Linked DNA regions of Aureispira sp. CCB-E. The protein of the gene in region 1 interacts with the protein of each later gene in a pairwise test. Links are inferred from orthologs where the notes say so. Each region holds a gene or a part of one and is shown on either strand. Other genes may lie near its edges.

Region 1 (12,217 bases):
TAGCATTGAATGTAAAAGCAGAGCTAAAACTAAATAGTGTCTCTTTATCAGCAACAGCAGAAGCTGCGGTAGAAGCCACATTGAAGAGTAAACCAATCAGTATAGGAAAAACTACTTATTCAGCGTCTTTTTATACACAATTTAAGGCTTATGCTAAAGCTGAGGCTCGCTTGGATGCCAGTGTAGGATTAAGTGCTACTACTTTTGTTGCTGCGGATGCTAAAGGGAAGTTGTTTGCAGGTGTTGGTGTTTCTGGTGAAGTAGGAATTGAACTTAATGGGGTTTATAATAAAAAAGTGAACCCTAATAATCGCTTGCTTGCTAAAGCGAATCTAAATGCTACTTTAGAGGCAGGAGCCTTAATTTCTTTTGGAGGAGAGTATGGAAGTGAAAGTTCAGAAAAGATTGATGGAGTTGATTTTTCTAAAAAAACTTTCAAAGTTGCAGCAGGAATGGTGGCAGGTGCAGAATTTTCAGTCAATATTTTAGTTTTGGCAGAAGTAACAGAAGATATTAAAGAGGCAATAAAGAAAAAGGCGAAGGAGTTAATCGCGGAATTAATAGGGGCTGAAATGATGAAATACTTAGAGAAAAAATATGCTGCATTTAAGAAAAAAGCAGATAACGTTATTCATTATATAGGACATAGCATTTATAATCAATTTAACTCTGATAGTTACACTGGTTTATATTATACTATGGACTCCAGTATTCGTAGACTAGAAGTGCATATCAATCGATTAGCAAAGGATCCAAATTCTCAAAAATATGCCGAAAAAGCTAGAGTAAGACTAGAAAAAGTAGAAAATAAATTAATAAAATATAAAGTAAGAATAGAAGGGGTTAGAGATGATTGTGGCAGAGTAATGTATAATGTGGCTGAATTGTTAGCTAATGGAGATATAGACAAAAAGACATTTATAACGAGAAGCTCAATAATTCTCAACGAAGTTGAAGATGCAAAAGACAAAGTCGCAACAATGCTTTCTGCTATTGAAAATGTCACAGAGGCTAATTTAGAAATGATTGATATTGAAAATATGTTAGATGATCACCTTAAAGGGGAAGATTTATTAACATCTAAGGATGATATTCTATTAGAAAATCGCAGAAAAATGAATCAATTATTGCATGCTCAAACTTATATGCATGACAGCTTAGATTATATTACAGAAGAATTGACACATAAGTTAGTTGAGGAAATGAAAAAAAGAGGATAAATATAAGATAACTTTTAAAAGCAAGAAGCCGCACAAATGATTCCATTTTGTGCGGCTTTTTTATACCACTGTTTGGTTTCAACAAATTTACTCTCCGACAACTAATTTTTGAAACAAGTGTTGACCATCAGCGGTTGTGCCTGCTACGATGTACAAACCATTAGACAAATCTTTAATATCAATGGTCTTAGGATGTCCATTGATAAATTTGATTTCAGTTCCTTTATTGTCAAACACTTGAACAAATTTTAGCTTTGCTTGTGTAGAAATATGGATGATATCGGTACTTGGATTGGGGTGTACTTCTAGTGTAGGACGGTTGTCTTTTTCGATAGCCTTGTTGGAGGTAATTGGCATGTTTTTGATAATCGTAAAGTAATCATCAATTTGACCATTTTCCCGTACAAATTTCATGTCCAGTTGATTGTTGTTGACTTCCACAACGCAAGACCCCAATTGATTAAGAGAACTAAACATAGCAGGATGATCCAATGGTCCTCCCGATGTTTTTCCTGAAGAGCCAGCAGTGATATAGACAGCTCCTTTGCCTGCATTAGGGCCTACTGTTTCCTTTTGATAAGCTCCATCGCCACCAATTCTACCATCACCACCACCGTTGGGACCTACAACATGTTGAGCGGCATCAAAGCTAAATGCCAATCCTGTATGACCATTCAAAAAGTAAGAACGCTCGTAAGAATGACTATGTCCACAAAGAACTAAGTCGACTCCATTGGCTTCTAGCATGGGCAAGAAATTATTTCTCATTTGAAAGAGCTGTGGCTCAAAATCTGAATTGTGAGAGCCTTTGGTGTAAGGTGGATGGTGCCATATACCAATAATCCAATCCGCATTGGTGTTTTGGATATCATTTTGACACCAACTATACATACTGCCACCTGTACCCAATCCTGTTAAGCTTTCTGAATTGAGTACGATGAAATGAATATTGCCATAATCAAAGGAATAGTATGCTTCTGTACCAGAAGGAACTCCCCCTGCTTCTCCTTGTTTTGGAAAGCTAAAAATATCAAAATAAGGTCCTGATTGGTTGGAAGGGCTAGCAGAGTGCGCATCGTGATTGCCAATAGTTGACCAAGCAACAGTTTTACTAAGCATAGCCTCATACATATTCTCAAAAATAGCGTATTGATATTCACTGTCGGTACCATCTTGATAGGCATTGTCTCCCAAAAATAAGAGAACATCTGTATGATTGTTGCCAATATAATTATAGTAAGCATCTCGAACAGCTCTTTGGTTGTTGTTGGCTGTACCACAATCGCCTAGTGCCCAGATAGTAGTAGGAACCGCTTGCCCAGGAATAGGATTGGTTTGAAAATATTGGCTACTATCAGCAAAGGAAAGGGTATCTGCTTCGTTGTATACTTCATAATAATAGCGCGTGGCAGGTTGTAAACCCGTTATAAGGACTTCGTGATTGTATTTTTTTACACTATCCCGAACGGTATTGGATAGGTTGTTAATATCGGTACTATATTTTAAAATAGATTCGGATAAATCTGCGGTTCTCCAACGAACAACCATACTATTGCTTGTTCCGTTCTGTAAGTACGGTCCTCTAATAATAGAATCTTGCTTGATAGTATCGGCCAAAAACTGAAAATCAAAACTAATATCAGAGCTAAAAAAAGAACGTTGGTGAATTTCAACGGCTACGGTATTCGTACCTAGAACAAGGCTATTGATAATTTGTCGATTCACCCAAGTATCTTCATCTGAACCATTGACAGTGGTGTTGGCAAAAGTAGAATAAGAAACACTTCCTGAAGACATGTTGTCTCGCCAAATCTCTGTGCCATTGATATAGACAACCGCTCCATCATCTCGAATGAGTTTTAACAGCATAGATTGGTATTGGCTTGGGTTGTTGATGACAAAAGATTTTCTAAAATAGGTTGTCCGTGCATCATCATCGGTAACCGTTGTTTCATCGCCATCGCCATAACCTAATTGAGCAAATCCACTTGCCCAACTGGAGTCGTTGTAATTAATGCTTGTCCAATTTCCAGCTGGCGCATTTCCTGCGTCATAATATTTCCACTCAGCTCCTGCTTGAATGAGCGTGTCTTGTCCAAAAAGAAAAAGGGGGAAAGCAGAAAAGAAGAGGAGTCTAGTCAATTGTATAAGGTTGATTTTCATTGGTTTTCTAATTTTTGTAATAATGTATGAATGTCAGCTAAGAGTTGGATCATAGCTTTGGTTTTTTGTTGGTGGGGTTTTAGAGATTCAAATGCTTGTTTAGCTTTCTCTGCATAGGTTTTGGCGGGTTTGCACTTCTTTTGTTGGTAGAGGTAATTTGCTTTTCTATAGTACCAACCTTCTTTCCGATTATTTTGATGAATAATGACATCGTATTGCTCAATGGCCTTTTTTACCAATTTAAACTTCTTTAAATAATTTAATTTTTGCTCTTGCAAGACATAAACATGTTTGCCCAATTGATTCAAACCTCGCTCAATAACTTCTAAAACAGCTTCTCGATAGGCAGGTCCCTTGGCAAGGTACACTTCTGCTAAAGTTACATAATTTTCTGGTGTTAAATCAATGGAATGTTTAATAACATATTCAAAGGAAGTAATGGCCTTGTCGTAGGCTCTAGATTTTTGAAAGAGCTCTCCTCGCAGCTTGTGAATCTTGACATCGACAGAATCTTGGGTTAGGTATTGTTGAGTGCAAATCAAACCACTCTTAAATAAATAGAGTTCAAGATATGTTTCTGCCATTCTATAGTGCAGTATTTTTTCTTGAAAACCTAGTGCTTTAGCTTGTAAGTAATCTGCTAGGGCGTTGTCCCATTCTTCGTGTTGATAATAGAGAAAACCTCTTTCTAGATACAAGGTAGCATTGTTAGGTGTTTGAGCAATAGCTTTTGTTTTGGCAATGATTCTTTTTTCCAAATCGCCATGCCCCCACATAAAAATAGAGCATCCAAGTATTAGAATTAGTGTACTGATAATTTTGTGCATTGTAATAGTACCAATCTTTATTGTAATATAATTTAGGGTAGAAAGGTAGAGGACAAGTACCTTTTCGTTCAGCTGTGTTTTATCAATTGAGGATTACCGAAAAAATTTGAGGAATGGTGGCTGATATTATATAATGATAAATACCTACCTTAACCCCAAAATACAGAATTACTGTTAGATCTAAATCAAATTAGTATTATTTTTTATGCTTAATTAGCAAGCATATCGTTATAGAAGCGTTATTAATTGTAGGATATTTAGAAAGCTTATTTTTTGGCATTATATTAGGCTTTTTTAGTTGGTCTCGTATAAATAATCTTGGCAAGCGAATGTTTGTGTGTACAAACAATTCTATTTTGCCTATAAATTTTTATGAACGATTACTTATATACTTATAAAAACATGATGAGAAGAATACTTTTGTTGAGCTTTGTGCATTACTTTTGGTTCTTAGGAACAAGCACAGGACAGCACAAAATTACTGTTACGATTGATGGGTATAAAAATGACACTTGTATCTTGGGATACCAAATTGGACGAACAACCTATATTGCGCAACAAGTAAATGAAAGAAATAAAGATGGGGATTTTGTGTTTGAGGGAGAAGAAGCACTATTAGGCGGTTTGTATTCTGTTTTGATCAAACCCAAAAACCAATTCTTTCAATTTATTCTTTCTAACGATGAAGAACAGAAAGACTTTAAGATTAAAACAAAAATCATTGATAACCCTGCACGAGATCTAACGAAGCATCTAAAAATTAAGAACTCTCCAGATAATGCTGTTTTTGAGGAATACAAGGCTTTTTTAATGGCAATGCGCACTCGATCAGAGCAATTGGAAGCAGAGTTATCTGCTGCAAAACAGAAAAAAGACAAAGACCAAATAGCAGCAATTAATAAAAAAATTCAAAACTTGGATGGAGAAGTAACTGCTTACCAAGATAATTTACTCAAAAAGTATCCTAAGTTACTATCGCCCAAATTAATTACAGGAAGCCGCCAGCCAGAAATTCCAAAAGAATTAGTCGAACAAGTCGATATATTTCGCTACTACAAAGCGCATTTTTGGGATAATTACGACTGGGCGGATGAGCGTCTGATTCGAACGCCTATTCTAAAAGAAAAAATAGAGACGTATATAGAAAAAATGACCATGCAGCATGTTGATTCCGTTAGCAAAGCATGTGAGTATATTATTGATCAAGCTTTGGCTGCCAAAAATAAAGAAGTCTTTCAGTTTGTAGCCGTTTATTTGCTGAACAAGTATGCCAAACAAGAAGTGATTTGTATGGATGGGGTTTATGTAGCTATTGCGCAAAAATATTATTGTACGGGAATGGCTTACTGGTTGGATTCTACCCAACTAGAAGGCATTTGTACAGATGCGGCTAAAATGGCTCCATTGCGTTGCGGTCGTAGTGCGCCAGAGGTTCGTTTGAAAAATATTAATGATAGCAGCTATGTTAGCTTGTATAGCATCAAGAAGCCTTTTGTTGCTGTTTATTTTTGGGATCCAACTTGTGGGAATTGTGCTAAGATGAGTGAAAAATTAGTGCCTATTTATGAAAAATATAAAGATAGGGGATTTGAAATCTTGGGAGTGTGTAGTAAATCTTGGAAGAATGTGGAGTTGTGTCGAACCAAAGTAGAGAAACAAAAAATGAACTGGATTAACTTGTCTGATGAGCCTTATCCTTTGGCTTGGGTTAAGAAATATTACGATTTGCGTTCTAATCCCTTTATTTACTTGTTAGATGAAAATAAAAATATTCTATTTAAGAGAATTAGTGCGCAACAACTGGATCAAATATTGGAACGAGAGTTTGAGCGTTACGAAAAACAACATAAAAAGTAATTTCAACGACCACACAGTAGCTAACTATTGTCATTAAAAACAACACATTAAAAATGAAGTACAATAAGATTAATCCCAATTTGTTTAAAGAAAATAGAGCACGTTTTGCGGCTCAGATGAAACCCAACTCAATTGCTATTATTCATTCTAACGATAGGATGTTTAGAAATGGAGATGCTCATTTCCCGTATCGTCAAAGTTCAGATTTATTTTATCTGACAGGGTTGGATCAAGAAGAAGTAATTTTGGTTTTGTACCCTGATTGTCCTAGAGGAAATAAGTTTAAAGAACTTGTTTTTACGAAACAAACGAACGAACATATTGCGGTTTGGGAAGGGTATAAGTATACTAAAAAAGATGCTGCCCAAACTTCGGGAATAGAGACTATCTATTGGTTGGATGAAATGCAGCCTTTGTTAAATGAATTAATTCTATTGGCAGATAATATTTATGTTAATACAAATGAAAATGATCGTGCCGTAATGGATTATCCGTCACGAGATGTGCGCCATGCATTAGAACTACAACAGGAATACGTAGGGCATAACTTTGAGCGTGCACAGCCTATTTTGAAAACATTGAGAATGGTCAAGTCTACTTACGAAGTTGATTTGATACAAAAGGCTTGCGACATTACGAACAGCGCTTTTCGTCGTGTATTGGCGACTACTCGACCAGGTATGATGGAGTATGAAGTAGAAGCAAATGTCATTTATGAATTTACTCGTCATGGTTCCTCAGGGCATGCTTACACCCCAATTATAGCAGGAGGGAAAAATGCTTGCGTTTTGCATTATATTGCCAATAACGAAGCCTTGAAGGATGGTGATTTGTTATTGATGGATTTTGGTGCAGAGTATGCAAATTATGCAGCAGATATGACACGGACTATTCCTGTAAATGGACAATTTACAGCACGTCAAAAAGCAGTTTACAATGCGGTTCTAAAGGTTAAGAAGGAAGCAGAAGCTTTGTTGGTGGTAGGTAATAATTTGACAGATTATCACAAAGAAGTTGGTAAAATAATGGAAAGCGAATTGATTGGTTTAGGTTTGTTGAATAAGGATGCTGTTCGCCAACAAGATCCTAACCGTCCATTGTACAAAAAATATTTTATGCATGGAACTTCGCATCATTTAGGGCTAGATGTGCATGATTTGTGTCATCGTTATGTTGATTTTGAACCAGGAATGGTCTTTACTTGTGAACCAGGGATCTATATACCTGAAGAAAATATAGGCATTCGAATAGAAGACGATTTGGTCGTTACAAATGGAAAAGCGTTGAACTTAATGGCGGATATTCCTATTGAGGTAGAGGAGATTGAAGCGCTGATGCATGTTAAGGTGTAACCCAACAATAATAGATTATAGAAATAAAAAAAGAATTGAGCATCTCGTGCTCAATTCTTTTTTACTTATAGATTATATTGGCTAATTGTTATTACTTCGTTTGAAAATTGTATTAGCCTAATTATATTAGGACTCTTCTGCTAATTGAAAGTAACGAGCAAAATAGCCAGGACGTAAAGATACGGCTTCTGCATTTTTGAAACGCTTGCTAATGGCCATACAAGACTTGGAAGAGAACAAGAAGATATAAGGCTGTTGATCAGCAATAATTTCTTGAAAACGAAGGTACATTTTATTACGTTTTTCTTCGTCCATTGTAATTCTAATTTCTTCAATTAATTGATCACTTTCCTCATTCCCAAATCCTACTAGGTTACTACCTTCGTACGTATTAGAAGCGGTGTGCCAAATTTGCTTGAAGTCATCAGGCAGAGGAGATTGACTCCAACCCAAGCAAGTTAAATCAAATTCACGCTTTTTTAAATCTTCAATCATTACAGAACCTTCGCTAGAAATCATCACAATTTCAACGCCAGCACGAGCGGCTTCATCTTTGAATACCTGTCCAATATCTTTGTACAATTGTTTTCCTTGTGGATATAAGAATTTTAGAGACAAGCTTAATTTTTGCCCTTCAACAACTTTGTCGCGAATGTTATCACCATCGGTATCTTTCCATCCTGCTTCGTCCAACAATGCCTTTGCTTTTTCGATATCAAATGCTATGGTAGGGATATTTTTATTGTAACTTTTCTTTAAATGACTAACAGGACCATTAACAGATGTTGCTAAGCCACTAGAAACTTGTTCTACCAAATGCTCTTTGTCGACCAAGTGTGCCAAAGCTTTGCGGACACGAACGTCACTCAACTTTGGTTTGGTCATATTCATACCAATGTATCGGTAACCAAATGCATCAGGTGTATAGAAGTTAAAGTGTTTTTTAGCACGGTCATTTTTCTTTAATTCTAAAAATTTATCAGCAGGAATGTAGGTCATTACATCCAACTCTTGCTCTTTTAAAGATAACAAGGCATTATTGTCGTCTTCAATAATTTTGAAGTGCAATTTATTAGGGTAGGCAGCAATAAAATCGTCGTTTACTTTATCGCCCCACCAGTCTTTTTTGCGAACTAATTTGATGTGTTGATTATTGACAATATCAGTTACCTTGTAAGCACCAGCACCTATAATTTTTTCAGGATCGTGATTATAGTTTTCATTAAAATCCTTAGCGAAGTCAACAATTCTAGGATCTTTATTTAAACGGTCTAAATTAGCAGGATCGTTTAATTCTGCAATTGTAAAATCAGACATCAAGCCTTGAGCATCGTAATAATAGGCAGGTAAAATAGGAGCAGTACCTGTTGATGCTTTGGCTAATAAATAAACTTTGTTACAAATGATTGTAAATTTTTTAAGATTGTTTGGATCAACTTCTACTGCTTCGATAAACTCTACAAAAGTACGTGTAGGAGCAGCGTTGGTTTTTGGATTTTTGATAGCTTTGATCGTAAAAGCATAATCTTCTCCAGTGATAGGAGAGCCATCATCCCAAACAGCTTCTTCCCTAATTTCATAACTGATAGCCATACGACCGCCATCCAATTCTTTGATTTCGGGTTGTGCTTTGGCTAAATAAGGTTTGTATTCAAACGTTTTGGGGTCCATGTCTAAGAGACCACAGTGTACATTAGGAGTCAAGACTTCTGTTGCAGATGCTGTTTGGGTTAATAGCACATTGAGACCATCAACATTACCTCTTAAAAGGATTCGAACGGTAAAGTCTTCAGGAGTTCTAGTAGTAGTCGCATCTTTGTCTTTATCATTGTTTGTAGTGCTATCAGAACCACAACTATAACAAGCAAAAATTAGGCAAGCTGCAAACAATAAGTTTAAGCTAGGACGAAGGTTTTTATGAATAATCATTTATTGGAATTTTTAACAAAATTAAGGATTTTGATAGTTGATTGTTTCCCAATATATGTATTTTCAAACAAGGATGCAAGATTGATCCCTTTATAACTTACATTTATAGCGTATTTGGAGACGATCGCAAGAATAATCTTTAAAAAGTAAGAGAATTTAGAATGAAGGTATAATTAAAATGAAAATACAAAAAGAAAGGAGTTAAATCATAAATAGAAGCTAATGTTTATCATAACTTTTGAACAAGGCTAATTAGCGAACTAGTATTCAATTTGATTATAATGTGATTTTTAGAATTCCGTTTTGTGATTCGTTTATCAATACAATAAAATTTGTACTTTTGTATCGTTAATAAGCCCATTATTATAAGTAGTAGCAGCGAGCCCAGCTTGTTGGTTGATGACTGCAAGGAGTAACTAAGCTAACTATTATGTAAGGACAATTGTGAACATATTCTTGAGTTGAATGTATTATTAAAAATACAACTATTGTCAATCAAGAAATGATGAATATAAGAAGCATGGAAGAGGATAAAAATAAATCAGAAAAAGGGAAAGAAACTTTTATTAATCCCATAGATAAAGATAAAATAACAGAAAATCCACACAATTTGCCTTATGCGCATACGGTAGGAGGAGCTGTCATAAAACCAATTGACCAAGGCAAAACAAAAGGCTTGGCGGTTAAAGCAATGCACAAGCAAACGGACATTCAATTGGAACAGATTCGCAAACAAATGGAGCTGTTGGCTGAGCAAGCTCAAAAAATTAAAAAACGAGTTGAGATTTCGGAAATTATTTACGGAGCAGAAATGGGATTTAAGCCTTTGATTGGGAAAACATATCACTTGTACCAACGGGTGGATGAAACTGCTGTATTGTCAGTGGTTGGTCCACAAGAATGGGGACCTAGAGGGTGTCCATTTAATAGTTTTTTGGCAACGGTAAGCCTTTTGGCGGATCATACTTGGGAAATATTGGAATAGGAAAATGAAACGATTGTTGTGGATATCAATTTGTTGGATAGTTTGTGCTTGGGAGAAAGCTCCCGAATGGCCTTCGCCAACCACCGATATTGATAAGATGCAATTAATTGGAGCGGTGCAAGCTATTTCTCAAAGAGTGTATGAGGTAAGTAAGAGAGAGCAGACGCTCAAGAAAAGGCATTTGATGTTGGATCCGTTGGAGAACTGGGACATTCAGTTTAATAAAAAAGGTTTTATTACAGAAAAGAAGTGCTATGATGCAGGAAATAAGATTCTTTTTTATTATCAATACAAGTACAAAAAACAAAATCAACTTCAACGCAGAAATATGTATGATGCTAGAGATTACCGCATCGAACAACTAACGTATACTTACAACAGTTTGGGAGAAATAGCTGCTGAATCTATCTATACTGCTGATAATAGCTTATTGGTTCGTTATATCCATACTTATGGAACGAAAGGACAATTGCTGCAAACGGATGTTCATGCCCCAACAAATGCTTACACTACTTCAAAGTATGAATTTGTTTACAACAAGGAAGGGCAACTAATAGAGCAATATACGTACAATCAAAAGCATCAAAAACACCAAACAGATCTTTATCAGTACGATGCCCATGGTTTTCAGAAGGAACATACTATTGTTAATCATTTAGATGATTTTGTATTTACCTCTTATACTCAATACGACGAAAAGGGGAATGTCATCACGCATCAAGCGCCTACAGAAAAAGAGCCATTGACATCGTATACATATACTTTTGATGAGATAGGAAACTGGACTCGTAGAATCCATTACAAGGATGGAAAACCTATAGATATGACGGAACGCGTATTGGTATATGCTATGTAACTTAGTTAGAGAAGTAAGTTAGAATAGAACAGTGTTACAGGGAAGGCTACAACTCGAACTCTGCCATCAATTCCCAATGCTCTGGTGTTCGTTGTGTTTTGACCAAGCGGAGTTTTGGCATTCTAAAATCCATAAAAAAACTATCGCCCAATGCACCAATAATGGCTTCTTTTTGAAAAATAGGCAAAGAACCATAAAGAAAACTTACATGTGGAATAAAGGGGGTAATTTGAGTGTGTTCAAAAATTTCTTCTGCCAAAGTTCTAGCTTCCATCAAATCTTCACTGTCATTGGTGCAAAAAAACAAACACCGATAGTAAACTTCCAAAAATTCAATGCGGGTTAAGGTGGCAGAAACAGGAATGAGACTATTGGCAAGTTCTTCTGTCTTTTGGATGGCAATAGAAATTTCGTCAGTGATACCACTTAGCAGGGTCACGTGAGGTTCAAAGGTCGGTGTGTCGTGTGTTGTACTTAAATCTACAATTAGTTTGCTTAATTTTTGATAAGCAGCTTTGTCAGGCATCAACCACAGTGTGTACATAGATTAAAGATAGATGTTACTAAAATGGCTGCTAAAATAGCAAAAAAATAAGATTAATCCACGTATAGATTAATCCTATTTTTGTTTAAAAAACGAACTACTCGAAAGAGCTATCTTGGAAAGAAGATTTATTTACTTCGACCAAATAAATCTTTTTTTCTTCGTTTAGGTTTTTCTTTCTCATTTTGAATAATACGCTCATAACTTGTTGCGTCTACCAAAATATTGGCAGGATCGTCTTTGTGTACCTTGTCAACATATTTCCAAGTACCATCTTTGCTCAATTTCATCCCAGAATAGCTGCCGTCTGGAACATTAGAAGGACCTGCACTTTTGATAGGAGAACCATAGATGAGGTGATCGTAAATAATCATGTCCTGCTCTTCAGAATAGTTGAGACTAACATTAACACTAGCCGAATACTCCATAACAAAACGCTTTACTTTTCGCATTCTACCAGAACCGTCTTTCATTTCTAAGACTG
Region 2 (12,210 bases), 1.3 Mb from region 1 along the record:
GCCTGTTATCAATAAGAAAAAAGCTCCTATGTATCAAACCATCGACCTAAAACCATCTTCTATCCTATCTTTTGGTGCGTTACAAACAGGTTGTCGAGCTTATTTGGCAATTGGTGGCGATTGGCAAGTTGCCAAGTGGCTATCGAGTAGTAGTTCTATTCTATCAGGCACAACGCCGCTCCTCCCTCAAAGCAACATTCAAGCTCAACAGATTATTTCCATTCAGCCAAGAACATTTATTTCTAAGCGACACATCACTAAAGAACAGCGACCTTCCTATACTAATTTAGTGCCGCTTAGAGTTTTGAGAGGTCCTGAATTTGAGACTTTTTCAAGAACAAGCATTGCTGCATTTTTTAGCCTCCAACATAGAGTGTCCAATCATTCCAATCGAATGGGGTATCGTTTGGAAACCATACTTCCTGATTGTAACATGGATAAAGAGTTAATTTCTTCAGGAATTATCCCTGGTACTATTCAAGTTTCTAGTGCTGGTCAACCTATTCTATTAATGAACGACGCTCCAACAACTGGTGGCTATTATCGCATCGCTACTATTTGCAGTGAAGATTTGGATAAAGTAGCACAGCTCAAACCTAAAGACCTCATATATTTTCAATTAAAAATATAGATTACCTTAATGCTTTTTCCTAAAAAATGTCCTTTTTCGCATCAAAAAGCTACTTTTAGTTGTTGTATGTTTATAAAATTATTTCCCAAATTATAGATTTTTTTAGTTGTAGATAGTCCTAACAATGCTTCATGGATTTTTAATCTTATTTCGCAAAACACAAAAACCTACGAAGTACTGTGATAGAAATAAGTTCTGACGTTCATCCCCAAATCTACGTTTATACTCTCCCTATAAAACACACCACTCTGTAGATTTATTTTATTTCGTTCGAGCAACCTATCTAAACTAGAAAATTACATTTCAAATAAAAAAACATGCCTAGCACAGAAAAAAAACATACAAAAAGAAAGAGAGTAGCCAAATGGGTCATTGGAATTGTCCTTGTATTAATTGCCATTCGCATCGCCTTACCACACGTTATCAAATGGTACCTCAACAATAGAGTTCTCAATCAAATGAAAGATTATCGGGGTCACATCGAAGATGTCGATTTGGCATTGTGGCGAGGTGCTTATATGATTGACGACTTGGATATTGTCAAAATAGGAACAGAGATAGAAGAGCCTTTTGTTTACGTCAAAACAATTGATTTGTCGGTACAATGGAATGCCTTGTTCAAAGGTGCTATTGTGGGAGAGATTGTTGCAACCGACCCAACGATAAACTTTGCATTTAGCAAAGATGAAGATAAATCTCAAACGGGTAAAGAACAAGACTGGATTAAGATTGTTACCGACTTAATCCCTATTCGAATTAACCGATTTGCCATTGATAATGGTACGGTAAAACTGGTCAATCTTTTTGCAGAGTTGGAAAAAGCCAATGACTTAAATTTAGATCAAATTAATCTAGAAATTCTGAACATACAAAATGTAACTGATTATTCTGTTCCCTTGCCTACTTCACTCAATGCCAGTGCCCATACTCCAGGATATGGTGGTCAGTTGGAATTAACAGCCAAAACTATGTTTTTGAAAGAAATTCCTGATTTTGATTATAACCTAAAATTTGAGCATGCTAAGCTTGTCGAATTCAACCCACTCATTGAGCACTATGCTGATATGAATGTAGAGGAAGGTGTCCTTAGCCTATATAGTGAGATGGCTATGAAAGATGGTCATTTTGAAGGCTATTTCAAACCCTTATTAGAAGATTTGCGAATTTTTGATTGGAAGGAAGAAAATCGAGACTTTGGACAGTGGATCAAAGAGTTCTTTTCTGAGGGAACCAAAGAAATTTTTGAGAATCAAAAAAAGGAACAATTTGCTACTCGTGTTCCCATTAAAGGAAATTTAGGTAATGTCAAAGCAAATATTTGGTTGACCATTATAAATGCCTTTAAAAATGCTTATATTGATGCTTTTCAACACAAATTAGATCAAACCGTAACGTTCCAAAAGGTAGCGTTATCAGAGGATGCTAAAGCGGAAAAGGACAAGAAAGGCTTTTTTCAAAGAGGAATTTTTGCTAAGAAAGATAAAAACTCTAATAAGAAATAACACCACTCCACTGCAAAACCATATCAACTTAATTATCAAAAGGATATGCCTTTTTCTATCTTAAGTCTAAATACTAAAAAAGCAATGGAGTATTAAAATAAAATGCAACTATGAATAAACACATTATTGACATCGAAGGCATCGGACCTAAATATGCCGAAAAACTAAATGCTGTAGGCATTACTACAATTGACGAATTGCTAGATAAAGGAAGTACTCCTTCTGGAAGACAAGACCTAGAACAAAGCACGGGCATTGACAAAAAACGTATTTTAGACTGGATTGGCATGGCGGACTTATACCGTATCAATGGGGTTGGTAAACAATTTGCTGAATTGCTAAAAGTAACAGGTGTTGATACGGTTAAAGAACTAAAAATGCGCCGTCCAGAAAACCTTTGCGAGGCTTTAGAAAAGACGAACGAAACAAAAAAATTAACTCGAGCTGTTCCTTCCTTACCGCAAGTCAAAGATTGGATTCAGCAAGCCAAAATATTAGAAGCACGCTTGACATACTAACTTCCTAAAACACAGAATGCTCTATCCAAACGATAGAGCATTCTGCATTTTTTATAGCAATGCTTTTTTTCTAACAGTACCTTCCAACATATCTTTAAGAGTAAAACATCTCTTCTCGTACTTTAAATTCTAACAAAATTTTTAGCTGATAAAAATCGCTGTCTAAGTTTACTTTTCTCGCCAAATCCATAATATTATCAGAAATATACTTATCAACCCAGCCATACAGAATCTTATACAGGTCTAAAAAAGAAACTCGACTCGTTTTTATAAACTGTATTGGATGAGGGGCATCTATGATGCGATATCGTATCAAACTCTTGAAGACTTTTAAACGATATTCCAAAGCACCTTTAGTTTTCGTTTCTCGAATAATATTATACAAATCTAAGAAGCTAATCCCCAAATTTTGCATGGCAATATACGTCCAATAATCTGTCCCTGTTCCACCTCCCAAGCATTCCCAGTTTTCATCCCATAGCACCCTCCAAAAGAAATCTTTTCCTGTATCTCCACACAAAGAAAAAGCCAATACAATACCACCATTACAATCTGTAGAAACGATGCTACTTCCCAGTTTATAAAAATGAGATAAGATATCGTACTGGTCGCTCACCTTACAAACTAACGAAGGAGAAAATTCAGAAAAAAGACTTTTGCCATAACAACCTTCTATTTCTTTGTTTAACTCGCTTTGGTGGTTGCTACAATCTAAATGAATAAGACCGAGAACCGCATTTTGGTTCAAACTATGGTCATTTGAATTTAAAGCGTAGCGAAGCAAAACATCTCGACTTTCTTCCAAGCCAAGGTATCCTAAAATATGTAACACTTCCTCTGGATGACCTGATTTTAGCACCCCATTTTTGAAGGAGTGTTTCCACAGTTCTTTTGCATCAGACAATGTCCCAAAATCATATAATAAGGTTAGAATATACCCCACATGATTCGTTGTTGGGTTTTGATGGTAATATTCCATTAAAGTGGAAACATCTTCTTGTGTTCCTAATCTGCGTATGGTGTATACATAACTAGATACTATTGCATAGTTAGGTGCATCTGTTTTTAAATAGTTTATTAATAAATTTGTATTAGAATGTAGCATTAATTTTATTATTGAGTTGCAATCTGAATTTTTAAAAATAAACCATTACAATTATTTCCAAATTGCAGCAAATAATAGTAATTCTTAAGAGGCTTCAGGTATTCTTTTTAAGGTTGCCAACAAATAATCCCAAAACTTTTGTACAGAGCTAATTTGTACTTTTTCATCTGGAGAATGCGCCCCACGAATATTAGGGCCAAATGAAATCATTTCCATATCAGGGTAATTCGTTCCCAAAATACCACATTCCAAACCAGCATGACAAGCGTATACATGTGGTGTTTCTTGATACATTTCTTGATACAAATTGCTCATAATTTTGATAATATCTGCATTGGGATTGGGTGCCCATCCTGGATAAGCTCCACTTAATGTTACCACTGCACCAATCAATTCAAACGTGTTCACAATTGCATCTGCTTCGTCTTGTTTCTCCGTATCTACCGAACCTCTCGTCAAGCAAAGTACTTGATACGCACCGTCTTTTAGCAATACACGAGCAAGATTATTAGAAGTTTGTACTAGATCTGAAATTTCTGGACTCATTCTATAAATTCCACAAGGGCAGGCATAAACGGCTGCTAAAAATTGTTTCTGAAATGTTTTAGAACATACAACACTAGGAACATCACAAGGTTCTAAGATAAGTTTTAGGTCAGGATCTGTTGCCTTATATTCATTTTCAAGAATTGCTTGCCATTTTTCTACAAAAGTAGACAAATGCTGACTATCAGTAGTTTCAACAGCAATGGCAGCAAAAGATTCTCGAGGGATAGCATTGCGCAAACTACCTCCGTCTATAGAAGCAATTCTTATGTTCGCAACCTTATTTAAATTATACAACAAACGATTCATCAATTTGTTCGCATTTCCTAAACCTCTGTGTATATCCATCCCCGAATGTCCTCCTGACAAGCCCTTAATTGCTAGCTTATAGCCTTTATAATTTTCAGGTGTTTTTTCTACTTCATATGTCCCTTTAGCTGTTACATCCACTCCACCAGCACAGCCAATTGTCAACTCATCGTCGTCTTCTGTATCTAAATTCAACATAATTTTAGCATCCAACAAACCTCCAACTAAGCCCATTGCTCCTGTCATCCCTGTTTCTTCATCAATTGTAAACAATGCTTCTAGTGGTGGGTGTGCAATGTCTGTCGATTCTAGCAAAGCCATAATTGCAGCCACACCAATACCATTATCAGCACCTAATGTTGTTCCGTCTGCTTTTACCCAATCACCATCTATCAACATCTTAATTCCCTCTTTATCAAAATCAAAATCCGTATCGGCATTTTTTTGATGTACCATATCTAAATGGCTTTGAAGGACAACAGTCGTTCGATTTTCCATTCCCTCCGTAGCTGGTTTCTTGATAATAACATTCCCTACTTCATCAACATGCGTTGGTAATCCCAAATCTTCCCCAAACTTTTTTGCAAAAGCAATGACACGTTCCTCTTTTTTAGAAGGACGAGGAACCGCATTTAAGTTTGCAAAATTTTTCCAAAGTGCCTTGGGCTGTAAATCTTGAATTTTCATAATTTTGTTTTTAAGTGTATGTTTTTTAATTCTTTTTTTTCGGCAAAAACTAAGTAATCGCTCAGAAATAGCTACCAATTAGAAGTAACTAACTTATCAACCTTTATACTAAAAAAGTCTGATAATCAACTGCGAAGCACTCATACTGTAAGCCAAAAAAAATCAACGGAGTATTATTAATAATATACCTAACAAATTAACAATCCGTTTAAACTCAACTGCTCCCAAATATCTGAATTTATTAGCTCCTGCATTGTTCCCATTCCTGTTGCTTCAAAATTTTCTTTTACCTCTTTAAATGTCCAAGTAGACGTGTTATCGATTTCTAGTGCTACCAACATTTCAGACAACCACTCTGCCATTTCTACGGATAGCTCCATCACCCAATCGTTCTGTTTGTTATGAAAATGCAATGCTGCCAGTTCCTCCACTCCGTCTTCTGTTTCCTCTTCAAAGAAGGAAAAAATAGGACGCCCGCCTAACCAAAATATCATAGCATTTGAACGAGGCATTTTTAAGGGTTGATCTAATGCCTTGTAAATATAGTCTGACACAATACTTGTAGCGGGAGTTTCAAAATCAAACCAATCAGCTAAATCAACATCAAAGGCATTGCCGTGCATATAATTAAACAAAGCCGTTTTTAATCCTTGCGAAAACAATTCGTGCTCTGCTCCTGTCAAGTCTTCGTGATACAAATCATTATCCGCAAAGCCTCCAAAATCTGGTCCCATCCGTGTCACCATATATTTATCGGGCACCAATCCAACTGGACTATGTGCGGTCATTGCAAATCGGTGCCAAAAACCAGATTGTACCACACCTTGCTCAAACAATTGGCGAACCATTTCCAAAGCATCGATTGTTTCTTGCTCTGTTTGGGTCGGAAATCCATACATCAAGTAAGCGTGTACCATAATCCCTGCCTGTGTAAAAGCATCACAAACACGAGCTACTTGTGCAACTGTTACCCCTTTTTCCATCAATGCCAATAAGCGATCAGAGGCGACTTCTAACCCTCCTGATACAGCAATACATCCCGATGCTTTTAACAACTGGCACAAATCGTAGGTAAAACTCTTCTCAAAACGAATATTCGTCCACCAAACAACCGTCAACTTTCTTCTAATAATTTCTAGAGCTAAGTCTCGCATCAAGGCAGGAGGAGCCGCTTCGTCTACAAAATGAAAGCCATTTTGCCCTGTTTGCTCTATAATAGTTTCAATTCGATCACAAAGGATAGTCGCATTAACAGGCTCGTAACGTTGAATGTAATCTAAAGAAATATCGCAAAAGGAGCACTTCCCCCAATAACAACCATGAGCCAATGTCAATTTATTCCAACGACCATCACTCCACAAACGATGCATTGGATTGACAATTTCTATAACCGATAAATACTCATCCAACAGCAAGTCACTATAATCTGGAGTGCCAACTTCTCGCTGAGCAACATCTTTCTCTATGGCATTATTATAATAAGAAACAACACCTCCTACCCTAGCAAAAACACGTTTAAGTTCACTAGCAGGACGCTGACCATCCAAGTGTTCTAATAAAAACAACAAGGGAGCCTCTCCATCATCTAAAGACACATAATCCAAGTAGTCAAACAAACGCTCATCTGACAAAGAACGCAATTCGGTGTTGGCATATCCTCCTCCTAAAACTACGGTAATATTAGGGTGATTCGCTTTTAAATACTGACCACATTTTAGTGCTGCAAAGAGATTTCCAGGAAAAGGTACCGACAAACAAACGACAGAAGGGTTGTAATCTTCTATCTTATGCTCTAGCAATTGAATTAAAATATCTGAAATAAGGCTATTCTCCTCTTGCAGTGCTTCGTGCAACGGGTCAAAATGAGTTGCCGTTCGTCCCAAACGCTCTGCATAGCGGCTAAATCCAAAGTAAGGATCAATGCACTCTTTGATTAAATCTCCTATATCTTCTAAGTATAAGGTCGCAAAATGACGTGCTTTATCTTGTATCCCCATTGTTCCAAATGCCCATTCTAAGTCATTTAAACTTTGAAAGCGACTGGCTTCTGGCAAGAAGGTTCGGCTACAAATATGATGTGCTAAGGTAGGGTTTTGATGTTGCAAAAACGCAACAGTTGGGGCAATAGTCTCTATATAACTTTCTTGTAAGTGGACAATACGTTGACCATTGGCCGATAAATCTGCCCACTCAAAGTTTTCTTCTATAATTTCAAAAATTGTGGTTAGACCTTGAGGCGTAAATAGCTGTAATATAGTCTCTATTCCCAAATCGGCTTGATTGGAAACAATGTTTTGGGTGTTTAAGAATCCTTTTAAATAGGCCGTTGCTGGATAGGGCGTATTTAACTGTGTAAAAGGTGGTGTTATGAGTAGTACTTTTGTCTTCAAGGTGCAATGTTTTTTTGCAAAAGTAATACTTTTTTAGTCAGACTATTGGACATTATTCAAGTTAATTTCTAAGCACTGTCTATAAAAGTAAAACTAAGTACTCCATTAGTAATTTATCAAAAGATGGAATTGAAAATATCCTAAAAACAAGTTATCTTATCGATCTTTTCGCACCTTATTTTACTAGACAATATCTAAGGACGTTTTGTCATGATTGATTTACTTTATCAAAATATCAGAAGAAGTGTTGCTATTTCTCAACAAGAAGTAGAACAATTTGAACAGCTATTGCAACCCAAAACTTTAGCCAAGAATGATTTTTTTGTTCAAGAAGGAGATACTGCCAAGTATTTAGCTTTTGTGCTTTCTGGTGGTTTGTATTCTTATAGTATCGATGATAAAGGAGAAAAACACGTCCTACAAATTGCCTTAAAAGAACACTGGATAACCGATCCTTATAGCTTTTTTTCTCAACAAGGCGCTTTGCATACTGTTCAGGCGTTATTTGAAACAAATGTATTGTTAATCAGCAAAGAAAATCACGACAAAGCTTGTAATCAATTCCCTCATATCGAACGATTCTTTCGCTTATTGGTACAGAATGCTTATGTTCATTTGTTACAACGAGTGGCGCAAATTAATAGAGATACTGCCGAGGAACGGTATCTAAAACTAATTCAAACACACCCAAACCTTATTCAACAAGTGCCTCAGTATTATATTGCCTCTTATTTGGGAATTAAGCCACAGTCTTTGAGTAGAATTCGTAAAAACTTATCAAAAGAATAGACCATGATGGAAGAAAATTTGGAAACACAAATGGCTGCTGTACAACAAGCACTTCAAATTGCGATGGAATACCAACTTGAAGTAGAAGTGGTCACATGGGCATTGAAGGCAATGCAAGAAAACAATACCATAACGATAACAGAAGCCTTAGCTATTGGGGTGAATGAGTGGGTAAAGTGACAGCCATTTCAATCGGTACTAAAAAAAGTAGGTATTCCTTTAGAGCGAATTTTTAAGTAAATTTACGTTTGTTAACATAGGTGAATGCATAGAAATTTGAGATCGTGTTTCTTTGTGGTATTAAATACAACAGCTCATCAACAAGCTTTAGGATTTTTTTGTAAAAAATAAAAAGCAACGAGCTACTAAAGATTAAAAACACGTAAAATAAACAATCATGAAAAATGCAATCAATCTAGTTCTTTTCCTTGTTCTAAGCTTTTCTATCCAAGCACAAACTACTTGGAAAGTCGATCCCAGCCATTCCAAATTAGGTTTTTCCGTTAGTCATTTAACTATTTCAGAAGTAGATGGAGAATTCACAAAATTTGACGGTACCTTAAAAAGCTCTAAAGAAGATTTTTCTGATGCCCAAATTAGTTTTTCAGCCGATGTAAGTAGTATTAATACAGGCAATACATCAAGAGATCAACATCTGAATGCAGAAGATTTTTTCTATGCTGAAAAGCATCCTAAAATAACGTTTGAAAGTACTTCTTTTAAGAAAAAAGGAAATGGGAAATATGAACTAAAAGGAAAATTAACCATGCGTGGCGTCACCAAAGACGTTACTTTTGAGGTGAAACATGGGGGTGTTATCAAAGATGCTTATGGCAACACAAGAGCTGGTTTTTCTGCCAAAGCGACCGTTAATAGAATCCAATATGGAGTTGCTTGGAATGCCAAAACAGAGCATGGTGGCTGGACTGTTGGAGAAGAAGTGGAGTTAAACATAAAGGTAGAATTCATCCAACAAAAATAGGAACTAATGAGATACTTTTGTTTTAAAAGGCTGCCTTTTTAGGTAGTCTTTTTTTATGGTTCAAATGGCAAAAAACAATACATTCAGCTATTTTACAAACACATACAAACACAACAAAAAAAGAAATACGATTCACTAACGTATCTTTTTTTATCACAAATCTTTTTTTTTACATTGTTTCATTTATAAGGAACTTTTATATTTGAACTTGCAAACATTTTAAATAAAATAGCAAACAAGAACCAATTTCCCACAAAATTTTTATCCATCAACATGAGATATTTAATTCTAATTTTCACCCTATCATTCTATACAAGCATAATACCTGCTCAACCTACCCTTTTAGCTTCTGTTGAGTATGTAGAAATAAACAACGCTACAACAGCTCCCCCTGTCGAAAAAAGAAAAGCCAAAAAGAAAAAAAAGCAACAAGTCAAAAAACGATTCAAAAAGCCAAACAAAACGAAAAAAAATCCCAATCGAGATTGGATTAAAGTTGGTTTATTGTTTAATCTAATTGCTACTTCTAGTACATTGACTTTCTTTTTAATTCTAGCTTTAGTGCTCACAGGAATAGAAAAAGCTATTGCTTTATTTAGTATGTTGATTGCCTTGGGATGTTTCTTAGTATTTTTGATAATATTCCTTATCTATATGCTTACTGAGAAAAAAAGATTGGCAAAAAAAACCGTTATAAAAAAGTCTGAAGCAGCTTTAAAAGCTGAAGTGCCTTATCTGAGTGAGGAAAAAGTAAATCGTTATTTGGAACTCAATAATGAATTGACTGCTATAAAGATACAAAGAAGTAATCTTCTTCGAACTCAAAAAGAAAGAGGTCGTATTGCTACAAAATTAGAAATTCGAGAATTAGATGTTCAAATAAAACGTATCCAAGCACAAATTTCAGAATTGCGTAGACAAAACAAAACAATAAAAGTTCGCAGAGAAAGAAGCTAACAAAGAAGGCTATCAAAACTTCATTTGTTCCGTCCATTGCAACTCATTGGGCAAGTGCTTTGAGCTAAATTCTAAATGTAAGACTCGACGTCGTTTGGGAGCCGAAGCTATTGAAAAACGCGTCAACAACAAAGCACTTGTTACCAAGGCTGTTCCACTATACAAATCTAAGGTATAAGGGTTGCTGTTGTTGCTCAACAAATCAATCTCTTCTTTTGTGAACCGTTTCTTATGAGAACCTGCCAAAACCAGTTGTTGTGCATTGTCTTCCTTAACATCATCCAAATGAATCCGCACACAAAACACACGACCAACCCAATCATCAGAAATGGTCTTTGAGACATCAATGGACTTTGACAAAGTATCAATACTTAAATTGTTCATTTGATGCCACGCTTGATGCGGTAATTGGTTAGGTGCTTTGCTAAAGAAAGTGGCTTTTACCAAGAAAGCATTGGGGTCTATGTGCTTGATTAACCGAGTTAGATTTCGATTCATAATCACCTTAATTAAAGTGGGGTGCTCTAGAAGCAATTGCCGAAAAACGCCGCTTCCATTTTTTAAATCTTCTCCTATTTTTTTATGCAGTAAACTCCCCAATTGCTTAATTTCTCGTTGGCTATACAAATGATTTAAAACAGCGTATCCTTTGTGTTTTAATTTTTGCCCTGCTGCTCGCAAACCACGCTCTGTAATTTCTGTATTATACAGATCAATATTGGCATTGATGCGCTCTTTTATTTTTCGTCGCAACTTTTCGGGAGCTAAAACTTTTACACCTTCTCCAAAACCTAGAATAGCTTTTTCTAGTTCAAAATTATGCTGCACTTGCAATGCAATCGTAATTCCATAGTGGTCTTTTTCTATCAATTCTTGAGAATGATGCAAGGGCTTTGTCAACACATAAGGAGCATGCTGATAATTAACATACAAAAGCACTTCCTCTACTTTGGCCGTCGGGCTAACAGAAACCCCAATTGCATTTTTAAAATAAATTTCTGCATCAAACCCTTCTTCCTCCTTAAACCACAATTCACTTGGTTCAATCCCCTCTATTCTATCCAAAGCCAAATTCATAATCCCTACTGTTCCTTCTCTAACACCGATCAAAAACCAACGATTTCTAAACTCTTTTAGCAAATAAGGATGGAACTCAAACCGATTTGCTTTTCTAGCTTTAAACGATTGATACGTTATTTTGAGCACTTGTTTTTTGATAATAGCTTGATACAAGGTATCCAAATACTCCAAACCTTTTAGGTTGTCATTTTTTTCAAAATCAATAACAGGTTTGGTCGCTGTTTTTTGAGAATAGATGTGGTCTTCTAGCTTCTGAACCATACCATCCAACTCTTTAAAATGAGAGAACCCTTTGAATTGCTTCATAAATGCCACGGCATCTGTCAGCATACTTAAATCTTGATCTGTTAACGGAATGTTGGTGATACTATAAGTGGGTTCTTCATAGGTGTAATAACGCTTATCAACAACAATAATAGGAGCATTATACCCTAGTTTGTCGCTGCGCATTATTTGAATATCTCCTTGAACAGTTCTCTTACTAACCCCCTTGTCAATTCCTTCGTATTCGTACAAAGCATCCGAGCAAGCCTCTATCAAATCATCCAATGTCCACTTTCTATAGCGATTTTGGAGGCATTTATCAATTGTTTTATAACGAATAAGCGCATTTCTGTTAACTGGCATTGGGAATATTTTAATAAAATAGTGCTAAAAAAACATACTCCACACAAAAAACAAAAAAAACACAAAGCACTAACTAACAATAATTTA

The links.
Region 2: the proteins of QP953_RS12565 (region 1) and QP953_RS07480 interact in binary tests that used the Escherichia coli proteins (3 or more experiments, as listed by UniProt). The link is inferred for Aureispira sp. CCB-E from one-to-one orthologs.

The regions. Positions count from the first base shown.
Region 1 is NZ_CP133671.1:3,254,008-3,266,224, forward strand. Bases 5,285-8,269 are described here. They hold QP953_RS12565 (aminopeptidase P N-terminal domain-containing protein), read left to right. Parts: upstream 5,285-6,120; coding sequence 6,121-7,419; downstream 7,420-8,269. Other genes in these bases: QP953_RS12560 (DUF5106 domain-containing protein), read left to right, coding at 5,285-6,067; QP953_RS12570 (ABC transporter substrate-binding protein), read right to left, coding at 7,546-8,269. Outside these bases: QP953_RS12545 (hypothetical protein), read left to right, coding at 1-1,220; QP953_RS12550 (metallophosphoesterase), read right to left, coding at 1,308-3,383; QP953_RS12555 (hypothetical protein), read right to left, coding at 3,380-4,210; more of QP953_RS12560, read left to right, coding at 4,613-5,284; more of QP953_RS12570, read right to left, coding at 8,270-9,348; QP953_RS12575 (DUF2452 domain-containing protein), read left to right, coding at 9,851-10,333; QP953_RS12580 (hypothetical protein), read left to right, coding at 10,338-11,189; QP953_RS12585 (hypothetical protein), read right to left, coding at 11,236-11,733; QP953_RS12590 (hypothetical protein), read right to left, coding at 11,862-12,217.
Region 2 is NZ_CP133671.1:1,971,962-1,984,171, reverse strand. The notes cover bases 3,070-6,047. They hold QP953_RS07480 (aminoacyl-histidine dipeptidase), read right to left. Parts: upstream 5,299-6,047; coding sequence 3,841-5,298; downstream 3,070-3,840. Other genes in these bases: QP953_RS07475 (radical SAM protein), read right to left, coding at 5,487-6,047; QP953_RS07485 (hypothetical protein), read right to left, coding at 3,070-3,756. Outside these bases: QP953_RS07500 (biotin-dependent carboxyltransferase family protein), read left to right, coding at 1-631; QP953_RS07495 (DUF748 domain-containing protein), read left to right, coding at 949-2,133; QP953_RS07490 (DUF4332 domain-containing protein), read left to right, coding at 2,244-2,651; more of QP953_RS07485, read right to left, coding at 2,746-3,069; more of QP953_RS07475, read right to left, coding at 6,048-7,688; QP953_RS07470 (Crp/Fnr family transcriptional regulator), read left to right, coding at 7,899-8,477; QP953_RS07465 (hypothetical protein), read left to right, coding at 8,481-8,657; QP953_RS07460 (YceI family protein), read left to right, coding at 8,875-9,459; QP953_RS07455 (hypothetical protein), read left to right, coding at 9,733-10,416; QP953_RS07450 (WYL domain-containing protein), read right to left, coding at 10,429-12,123. UniProt on the Escherichia coli protein: Dipeptidase with broad substrate specificity. Requires dipeptide substrates with an unblocked N-terminus and the amino group in the alpha or beta position.